Regions from separate parts of the Metaplanococcus flavidus genome, predicted to be linked through region 1. Evidence: riboswitches for the same ligand, from Rfam matches in the RefSeq annotation. Region 1 holds a riboswitch; each other region holds the start of a gene.

Region 1 (3,282 bases):
TGTCGGAAATGCGAAAAATTGGCGGGAAGTCCGTTATTTATATGATTATAACGAAGATGAATTGAAAGAAATAAGCGAAGCTGCAAAGGTACTGGAAAGAACCACGGATCAAGTTTATATCATTTTTAATAATAATTCCGGCGGACACGCTGCCGGTGACGCAAAACAATTCCAGCAGATGAACAGGCTGGTGTTTGAAGACCTTGCCCCAAAACAGCTTGATCTGTTTGAAGAGGAATTTTGACGAAAGGCCGTAAAGAGGTGTTGTAAATGGCTGAAACCATTCATATTTATCATACAAATGATCTGCACAGCCATTTTGACAATTGGCCGAGTATCCATGCCTTTTTAGTTGGAAGGAAACGCTGGCATGAAGAAATGGGCGATTTCTGTCTCATTCTTGACATCGGCGATCATGTGGACCGTTCGCATCCTTTCACTGAAGGCACGGCAGGCAAAGGCAATGTGCAGATGCTGAACGGTGCGTCCTATGATGCAGTGACGATTGGCAATAATGAAGGAATAACATTATCGAAAGAAGAGCTGGATACGTTATATGCAGAGGCTGATTTTGATGTGATTCTCTCTAATCTCTTTGGGGGAAATGGAGAACGTCCGAACTGGGCGAAACCTTATAAGATACGGGTGACACCGGAAGGGCAACGCATCGGCCTGGTTGGTGCCACTGCTGAATTTACTCCTTTTTATGAAAGATTGGGGTGGCAATTGACGGCAGCGAGGGAATCCATTGTTCAGTCGGTCGAAGAGATTAAAGCTCACACGGACTTCATCGTCTGCTTATCGCACCTTGGGGTAAGGGAAGATGAAATACTGGCGGAATCCTGTCAGGATATCGACCTTATACTTGGTGCGCACACTCACCATATTTTTCATGACGGGAAGCAGATTGGTGATGTGCTGCTGGGTGCAGCCGGTAAATTTGGCGCCTATATCGGCCACGTCATCATTGACGAAGACCTGAAGAAGAAAAAAGCCTATTTGATTGAAACCGAAAAACTTGATAATCCGGACGAGTATTATGACCGGGACCGGAGAACAGAAGGCAGAGCATTGTTGAAGGACACAGTATTCCATAATGAGGTAGCTTTAAAAGCGGAATGGTTCAAGGAATCGGAAATGGCTCAATTATTCGGAAAAGCGATGATTGAATTTTCAAGGGCGGATTGTGCGTTATTCAACGCAGGGCTGTTTATGGAAGATATGCCTTCTGGGGAAGTTACGCGCTACGATTTTCACCGGATGCTGCCACATCCCATCAATCCCTGTATGATCGAGTTGACTGGTGCGGAATTGAAAGAAATTTATCTGCAGTCGATGAATTCAGAGTGGCCGCAACTGGAGCTGAAAGGTCTTGGCTTTCGCGGTGCGGTGTTTGGAAAAATGATCCGCACCGGTATGGACTTGGAGAATCACCAATTATTCATCAATGGGAAGCGGGCTGACAGTGACGAAGTTTATAAACTGATTACACTGGATATGTTTACGTTCGGTTATTTTTTCCCGGAATTTAAACGTTCACCCAAAACCTATTTTATGCCTGAATTCATTCGGGATGTATTCAGCGGCTATTTTTCAAGCAACATGGTGAAATGAACGGAATTTTCAGTTGTGAATTGACCTTGATTTCACCACAATTTTAGGATATGCTAACAAAGAATTGTATATCGATGGGTAGAGGCTGCAAAACCGATGAGTAGAATATGTGAGCGTGACAGCGATGAGCATATTTGAAAGGTGGTTTTGCCGAAGTCCATTTTCTGTTGTCACCGGAAAATGGGGCTGGGGACATTCTTAATAAGGATGTCACTGTCATTTATGCTTGCATAAATGGAGAGCTACAGGGTTGTTTGATGTTTTACCGCACAGACGAATTGTAGAAAGCCGGCTTGTCCCTTTGGATTGAGCCGGCTTTTTTTCTCCATTCTATTCCATCAAAAATATAGGAGGAAACCATTCATGGAAAACACAATTTTTTCAATCCTGCCCCCGATTATAGCAATCGTGATGGTCTTATTGACCCGACGCGTATTGCTGTCCCTGGGAGTAGGTATCATCGCTGCCGCGTTGATCCTGACTTCATTCGCGCCAGTTGGCACTTTGCAGGAATTATTCACATCATTCCAGGTGATTTTCTGGGACGAAGGTTTCAACGCTTATAATGTATTTATTCTTCTATTCTTATTATTACTCGGAATCATTACTGCATTCGTCAGTTTATCCGGAGGGAGCCATGCCTTTGCTGAATGGGCTTCTCAGCGCGTCAAATCACGCCGTGGCGCAAAAGTTCTGACAGTAGCCCTTGGTATCGTGATTTTCATCGACGACTATTTCAATGCACTGACAGTTGGTCAAGTCGCACGTCCGATAACTGACCGTTATAAAGTATCACGTGCGAAACTTGCTTATTTTATCGATTCCACTGCTGCGCCAGTATGTGTTGTTTCACCGGTTTCGAGCTGGGGAGCAGCCATCATCGGAATCATCGCTACAATTCTCGCAGGCCAGACTTTTGTGGAGTATTCCGCTTTGGAAGCATTCCTATGGATGGCTCCGATGAACTTCTATGTAATAGCTGCACTTGCCATCGTATTTTTCGTTGCCTACCGTGATGTGGATTTCGGTGAAATGAAAAAGCATGAAATCAAAGCAATTGAGAACGGAGAGCTTTATGATCCGGAGAAATCGATTCCAGGTGAAATGAAAGAAGAATTTCCTTCTCATTCCCATGGCCGCGTGCTGGATCTGTTGCTGCCAATCCTTGTATTGGTCGCAGGTACTGTAGCCGCCATGTTGTGGACCGGCTACCAGAATGCTGGTCAGCAATTTGACGTATGGCTGATTTTTGAAAATACCGATGTACCGTTATCATTATTGATCGGGGGACTTCTTGGAACAATTACATCCATCGTATTGTATCTGCTTCAAATGAAGAAGAATGAAACGGCCAATGCCGGTTGGATCGGCAAAGGAATCTGGGCAGGTATCAAATCGATGATTGGCGCTGTGCTGATTCTGATTTTCGCCTGGTCATTGACTTACCTTATCGGTGCATTGGAAACTGGCACTTATCTTGCAGGACTGGTGAGCGAAGGAAATATTCCCGTTTCAGTTCTTCCGGTATTATTATTCGTTCTTGCGGGAGTGATGGCATTCTCGACCGGAACGTCCTGGGGATCTTTCGGTATTCTGTTGCCAATCGCCGGAACCATCATGATCGAAGCTGCTCCGGAATTATTATTGGCATCGCTGTCGGCTGTTCTT
Region 2 (3,282 bases), on a different contig from region 1:
CCATTTTCACCGGAATTTCCGATTGGCGCAGGATGTCGAACATGCGGGCTGCAACACCCGGGTTCGATACCATACCGGAGCCGACGATGGAGACTTTCGCCAGTCCGACTTCAAATTCGGTGGATTGGAAGCCGATCGTTTCTTTATTGACATCAAGCACACGGCGCACTTCTTCCAGGCTGTCCTCTTTTATTGAAAATGACACCGAAGGCTGGAATTCGTCCGAGATGCTTTGGACGATGATGTCCACATCGATCAGATTTTCCGCCAGGGTCATAAAGATATTCGCCAATGAACCGTTGAAGGGTTTATTGTATGTAACGGTTACACGCGCAATGCCCGGCTCGAATGCTACGCCTCGGACAATCAGATTTTTTTCCACAGTGACCACCTCTTGTATGATAGTTCCCGGTTCGTCGGAATAACTTGCCCGGACGGTTAATGGGACGTTGTTGTTTTTCGCGAATTCCACTGCGCGCGGATGCAGTACGCCGGCGCCAAGGTTCGCGAGTTCCAGCATTTCATCGTACGAAATCTGCTCCAGCTTGCGTGCGCCGCTGACATAGCGCGGGTCGGACGTGTAGACGCCGTCGACATCCGTAAAGATGTCGCATTTCTCCGCTTTTAAAGCGGCAGCGAGTGCCACAGCTGTCGTGTCGGAGCCGCCGCGTCCGAGCGTCGTGATGTTGCCGATGCTGTCGACGCCCTGGAATCCGGCGACGACTGCGAAAAATCCGTTTTCCAGAACCGCTTCCAGCCGTTCGGTATGGATCTGCTCGATCCGTGCATTGCGTGGAACGGATTCCGTTTCAATACCTGCCTGCCACCCAGTGAACGATACCGCTTCGTGGCCAAGCTGTTTGAATGCCATCGCCAGGAGTGAAATCGTCACCTGTTCGCCTGTCGCCAGCAGCATATCCATCTCCCGCTTCGGCGGTTCGACAGAAATTTCTGCGGCCAATCCGAGCAATGTGTCTGTGGTCTTGCCCATTGCGGAAACCACAATGACGACCCGTTTCCCTTGTTCTTTTTCCATTATTGCCCGTTTCGCTACGCCGATAATATTCTCTGGCGTCGCCACTGACGTTCCGCCAAATTTCATAACTACTGTTTCCATCTTTTATCCACTCCCACATCAGTATGTGGCTCCCATTGCGAAAAGTGCAGGCGTCCGTTCAGCCCCGACAGGCTTAAGGCAGGATACCGAAGTGGCGCTTTTTGCCACATAGGTAGACTGACTTAAGATCCCGAGGGGCTGGACGCCGGAACTAGACACAAAAAAAGGCAGCCTGCCGTCTAACCGGCAAACTACCTCTTTCATCATGTACGAAATAAAACGTCCATGTGAGATAGCCCTCCAGAGATTGACTCTGACAGCCCTGCATCTCTTAAATGCAGAACCAGCGTGTTCGGCTGCAGCCTTCACACACTTCGGCGAGCGTCCCTTTTCCCATCCTTCACAGATTCTGCAAATCTCCGGATGGCTACTTTTGACGGTCGCGCCTCTATCACCACTTTTTAAAAGTGATCTAAATATGCTATTACGATAACACGAACTTACTCGGATGACAATGTTTCGCCTGAAAAATGCTGCTGGATCGATTCCGCCAGCTTTTCGGGCATGCCGGCTTCCATCAACTGGACAGCGTCAGCTTCTTTGATTCGTTTGACGGAACCGAAATGCTTGAGCAGTTGCTGCCGGCGTTTCGGCCCTACTCCTTCCAGCCCATCAAGCGCAGAAACTATCGAGTTCTTGCCGCGCAATTGGCGGTGGAACGTGATGACGAATCGGTGGACTTCATCCTGGATGCGCTGCATCAGGTAGAATGCTTCGCTGGTCCGTTTGAGCGGCACCACTTCGACCGGATCGCCGTATAATAATTGCGAAGTCTGGTGCTTGGCATCTTTCGCAAGGCCGGCAATCGGAACCGACAAGCCGAGTTCATCTTCCAGAACCTCACGCGCCGATGATATCTGCCCTTTGCCGCCGTCAATGACAATGAGATCCGGCAGCGGCAATCCGTCTTTCAGCACACGCGAGTAGCGGCGGCGGATAACTTCCCGCATAGCCGCGTAATCATCCGGTTTCGAGCCGGTGCGCGTTTTATATTTCCGGTAATCTTTTTTGGAAGGTTTGCCGTCGATGAACGTAATCATCGCTGACACGGCATCCGCTCCCTGGATATGTGAATTATCGAAAGCCTCTATGCGCAGCGGGGTCTGGATGTTCATGGCATCGCCAAGTTCCTGGCAGGCACCGATTGTCCGCACTTCCTGGCGCTCCAGCAGCTGAAACTTCTCTGTTATCGAGATTTCAGCATTTTTCTTCGCCAGCAGCACAAGGTCTTTCTTCTTGCCGCGCTGAGGGACAAGCGTCCGGACACCAAGCCAGTCCTTGACGAGTTCCGCATCTTCGCCCTCCGGCAATAGGATCTCATTCGGTTTCACATGATTCGATTTTTCATAAAACTGGCCGAGATAGGTCATGAACTCTTCCTGCGGATCGCGGTAAAGCGGAAACAGTGAAACGTCGCGTTCGATCAGTTTGCCCTGGCGCACAAAAAAGACCTGCACACACATCCAGCCTTTGTCGACGGCATAGCCAAAAACATCGCGGTTGGTGAAATCGTTCATCGCCATCTTCTGTTTTTCCATGACGTTTTCGATGTGGCTGATCTGGTCGCGGTATTCCTTGGCGCGTTCAAATTCCAGATTTTCCGCCGCTTCGGACATTTTCTCGACGAGGTCCTGTTTGACTTCACGGAACCCACCGTTCAGGAAACGCGAAATCGAGTCGATCATTTCGGTATAGGTCTCTTTTTCCACCGGTTTGATGCACGGCGCCAGACATTGCCCCATATGATAATAAAGGCAGGCGCGGTCGGGCATTTGATGGCATTTGCGCAGCGGATACAGCCGGTCGAGCAGTTTCTTTGTTTCGCTCGCCGAATAGGCATTCGGATAAGGGCCGAAATATTTCCCTTTATCCTTTTTCACCTGCCGCGTAATGATCAGCTTTGGATGCCGTTCCCCCGTAATTTTTAAATAAGGATAGGATTTATCATCCTTCAGCATGATATTGTATTTCGGGTCGTATTTCTTGATGAGATTCAATTCCAGAATCAGCGCTTCCTTGTCGGAAGACGTGACAATGTATTCAAAATCCTCGATTTCATTGACGAGGCGCTGGGTTTTCGCATCGTGGCTGCCCGTAAAATAAGAGCGCACGCGATTTTTCAGCACTTTCGCCTTGCCCACGTAGATAATTGTTTCCTGCCGGTC
Region 3 (3,282 bases), on a different contig from region 1:
AAGCATTCATCAAACAAGTGATCGAAGCAAGAGCCGGTTTCGTCGAACTTCTTGGGGAATCGCTGAAGAATATCTGCAATGAACAGGCTGTCTATGAAGATATCAGCAACTGGGGCAACGTCACCGGTATGTATTTCCTCGAAGCCGATGTGATGCTCGACAGCGCGCTTGCTGAGTCTTCGCTTTACCGCAAGCATTTTGCAAAAATCATTAAATCCGAAAGCAAGCGTCAGGGGATTTCAATGGAGACGCTGTTTGAAGCGTTGGAATTTTTCCATGGATTGCTGGACCATGCGATGTATTCCTACAGCAACGCCTATATCAAGGCTTACCAGGAGAGGCTTTCCTCAGCGCGCAAAGAATTCTTTGAACTGTCCGCGCCGGTTGTGCCGATTGCGGAAAACGTTGCAATCTTGCCGCTTGTCGGCGAAATCGAGTTTGACCGGGCACAGTTTATATTGGAGAAGACACTGATAGCGGCCAATAAATTACGGATTTCCACGTTGGTCATCGATTTATCCGGCGTAGTAAAAGTCGATTCGATGATTGCCGAACAAATCATTAAAATTGTCCAGGCATTGAATATGGTTGGTGTAAAGGCGATCCTTACAGGTATCCGTTCGGAAATTGCAATTACACTTTCCCAGCTCGGTATTGATACCCGTTCACTGGTGATTGGGGGCAGTTTGAAGCAGACCCTCGAGAAACTCGATTTTGCGAAACTGTAACTGAAAATTTATAGAAAAAACGCTGAAGCATGCCGCTTCAGCGTTTTTCGGCTGTCGAGAAACTGTCTACTTCTCAAATCATTTGGCTTTAGACGGACGCTTCCCTCGTGTTCAAGGTAAAATCGAAATGCTTGTTTCTTGAAATTGGCTTAAAAGTCTATGCTTTTAGAGAAAACAATCTGAGATATGGAGCAAAACAGCGCAGACGCCCAGGGGACCAAGCGAAGTGCTGAGATCCACTCGGACGAAGTGAAACGAGACCGAGTTAGCTCAGCGCGAGCCCCCAGGCAAGCGAAGCTGTTTTGCGGAATATCGGTTTTAATGTTTCTTTCTCAACAAGCAAAAAACGCTGAAGCATGTCGCTTCAGCGTTTTTCTTTTAAACAGAAATTTTTATATTGCCGGCCTCAAGAAGCTGACGTAACGCAGCAGTTTCTTCGTCGTTCAACGGAATCATCGGAAGGCGGACAGTTCCTGTCTGGATGCCGATTAATTGCAATGCTGTTTTGACCGGCACGGGATTGGGTGCCGCAAACAGGGCATTCATCACCGGCAGCAGTTTGCGGTGCTGGGCAGCCGCTTCTTTGACTTTTCCGGAAATGAAGTCCGAGACCATCGCCTGCATTTCATTGCCGATAATATGGGAGGCTACAGAGACGATGCCATCTGCTCCGATTGCCATCAGCGGCAGGGTCAATCCGTCGTCGCCACTATAGACGGTAAAATCTTCAGGCGTCTCTTCAATAATCAATGACGCTGCGTCAAGGTTGCCGCTCGCCTCTTTGACGGAAACGATATTGCTGACTTTTGACAGGCGGATGATTGTTTCTGGCGCTATATTGACGGCGCTGCGCCCCGGGATATTATAGAGCATGATCGGCAGCTGTGTAGCTTCTGCAATCGCCTTGAAGTGCTCGAACAAACCGTTCTGTGCAGGCTTGTTGTAATAAGGAGTCACAAGCATAATGCCGTCGACCCCAGCTTCTTCAGCCTGTTTTGTCAGCACGATTGACGAGCGGGTATCGTTCGATCCGGTCCCTGCGATGACTGGAATTCTGCCATTCACTTTGCCTGCCGTAAATTTGAACAACTCGACTTTCTCGGTTGCCGTCAACGTCGGCGACTCGCCTGTTGTGCCAGCCACAACAAGGGCATCCGAACCATTGGCAATAAGATGTTCGATCAGCTTCTCCGTTGCGGCAAAATCGATGTCACCGTTTGTATCTAAAGGAGTCACCATTGCTGTAATAATTTTTCCGAAATTCATAGTATCCCGTCCTTTTCAAATTTTTCTAAAGCATTTTATGTTTTGGCAATAAAATCCTGAGCCAATGCATCCGTGGTGCGGTTTTGAGTCTGCGAGGTGCGGTCAGCCGATTTTCGCTCCATCCCCCAGCTTCACAAAACAAAAAAGCAGCAGCGGAGGTTCCGCTGCTGCTGCATCGACACAAACAACGTGTGTCGATGAACGCCAGATAGCCCTCCATGCGGAAATCCGCATGACAATCCTGCATTTCTTAAATGCAGGACCAGCAGCAGGAACCAGGGTTTCCTGCCACTTCGGCAAACACCCCTTCCGGCAGAAGTCCGGGGAGCCCGTGCTCCTCATTCTGCTTACTGATGGTGATTGCGCCTCTATCCTCACTCCGATGATAAAGAGCAAGAACTATTGAATTAGCTCGACTTTATCAAAATTCATTGTTATTTGCAAGTGGAAGATGGGTATTGATAGGCAAGTGACAAGATTACGGCGAGAGAAGAGGGTGACAGAGATGAAAGAGCATGAAGGAGACAAATATCTGAATATACAAACAGCAGGAACACAGTGGATATCCGAAGCTACATTGCATCATAACCGTTATGAACCGACTCCATATGAACATTTGAAACAATTATTTAACCGTCACCCGATCGAGGAGGGTGACGGACTGGTTGATTTCGGATCCGGCAAAGGACGTTTGAATTTCTATGCCCATGACCGGTTTGGCTGCCGGACAACAGGTGTGGAACTGAATACGAATTTTTGCGGTGAAGCGAAGCAGAATCTGGCGGATTATGGCCGCAATCATCGTACCGGACTGGATCGTCTCCGGATCCAATGTGGCATGGCGCAGGACTATGAAGTGCAGGCTGAAGACACAGTTTTCTATTTCTTCAATCCATTTTCCGTGCAGATTTTCATGAAAGTGATTGATAATATTCTGCGTTCTGAAGAAACTTATCCGCGTGAGGTGAAAATCATCCTTTATTACCCCACCGCTGAGTACATCGATTTTTTAGATCGCAGCACTGTATTTGAACTGTCTGAGTCAATCGACTTGCCGACCATTGTCAAAGATCCGGCGGAACAATTTCTGGTTTATAAATTTTCATCGTTGCAGGATTTTGAGGCGCTTGTGTGAAACTTGCCGAAAACGGTGGCGCAGGATTGATATTTTTCCTCCAGTCATCCATTATATAGAATAGACAGTCTTTTCATGTATATCTGTGAAAAGAAATAAATTCTATGAAGGAAGTAAACTCATGCAAGAAGAAAATATCACACGCCTGCAATA

The links. A riboswitch is a leader RNA that binds a small molecule or an ion and turns the genes downstream of it on or off. The one in region 1 is predicted to bind lysine.
Region 2: it holds a riboswitch for lysine, as region 1 does, so the genes downstream of both, ACFQ1X_RS03335 (aspartate kinase) here and ACFQ1X_RS13310 (Na+/H+ antiporter NhaC family protein) in region 1, are expected to answer to the same signal.
Region 3: it holds a riboswitch for lysine, as region 1 does, so the genes downstream of both, dapA (4-hydroxy-tetrahydrodipicolinate synthase) here and ACFQ1X_RS13310 (Na+/H+ antiporter NhaC family protein) in region 1, are expected to answer to the same signal.

The regions. Positions count from the first base shown of each region.
Region 1 is NZ_JBHTKI010000021.1:5,863-9,144, reverse strand. Features, by position in the region: gene ACFQ1X_RS13320 (DUF72 domain-containing protein) at 1-244, shown strand, start outside; gene ACFQ1X_RS13315 (bifunctional metallophosphatase/5'-nucleotidase) at 271-1,614, shown strand; lysine riboswitch at 1,686-1,867, shown strand; gene ACFQ1X_RS13310 (Na+/H+ antiporter NhaC family protein) at 1,978-3,282, shown strand, end outside.
Region 2 is NZ_JBHTKI010000006.1:148,679-151,960, reverse strand. Features, by position in the region: gene ACFQ1X_RS03335 (aspartate kinase) at 1-1,117, opposite strand, end outside; lysine riboswitch at 1,343-1,516, opposite strand; gene uvrC (excinuclease ABC subunit UvrC) at 1,558-3,282, opposite strand, start outside.
Region 3 is NZ_JBHTKI010000015.1:38,593-41,874, reverse strand. Features, by position in the region: gene ACFQ1X_RS10985 (STAS domain-containing protein) at 1-728, shown strand, start outside; gene dapA (4-hydroxy-tetrahydrodipicolinate synthase) at 1,107-1,994, opposite strand; lysine riboswitch at 2,196-2,373, opposite strand; gene ACFQ1X_RS10975 (SAM-dependent methyltransferase) at 2,500-3,129, shown strand; gene ACFQ1X_RS10970 (TraB/GumN family protein) at 3,251-3,282, shown strand, end outside.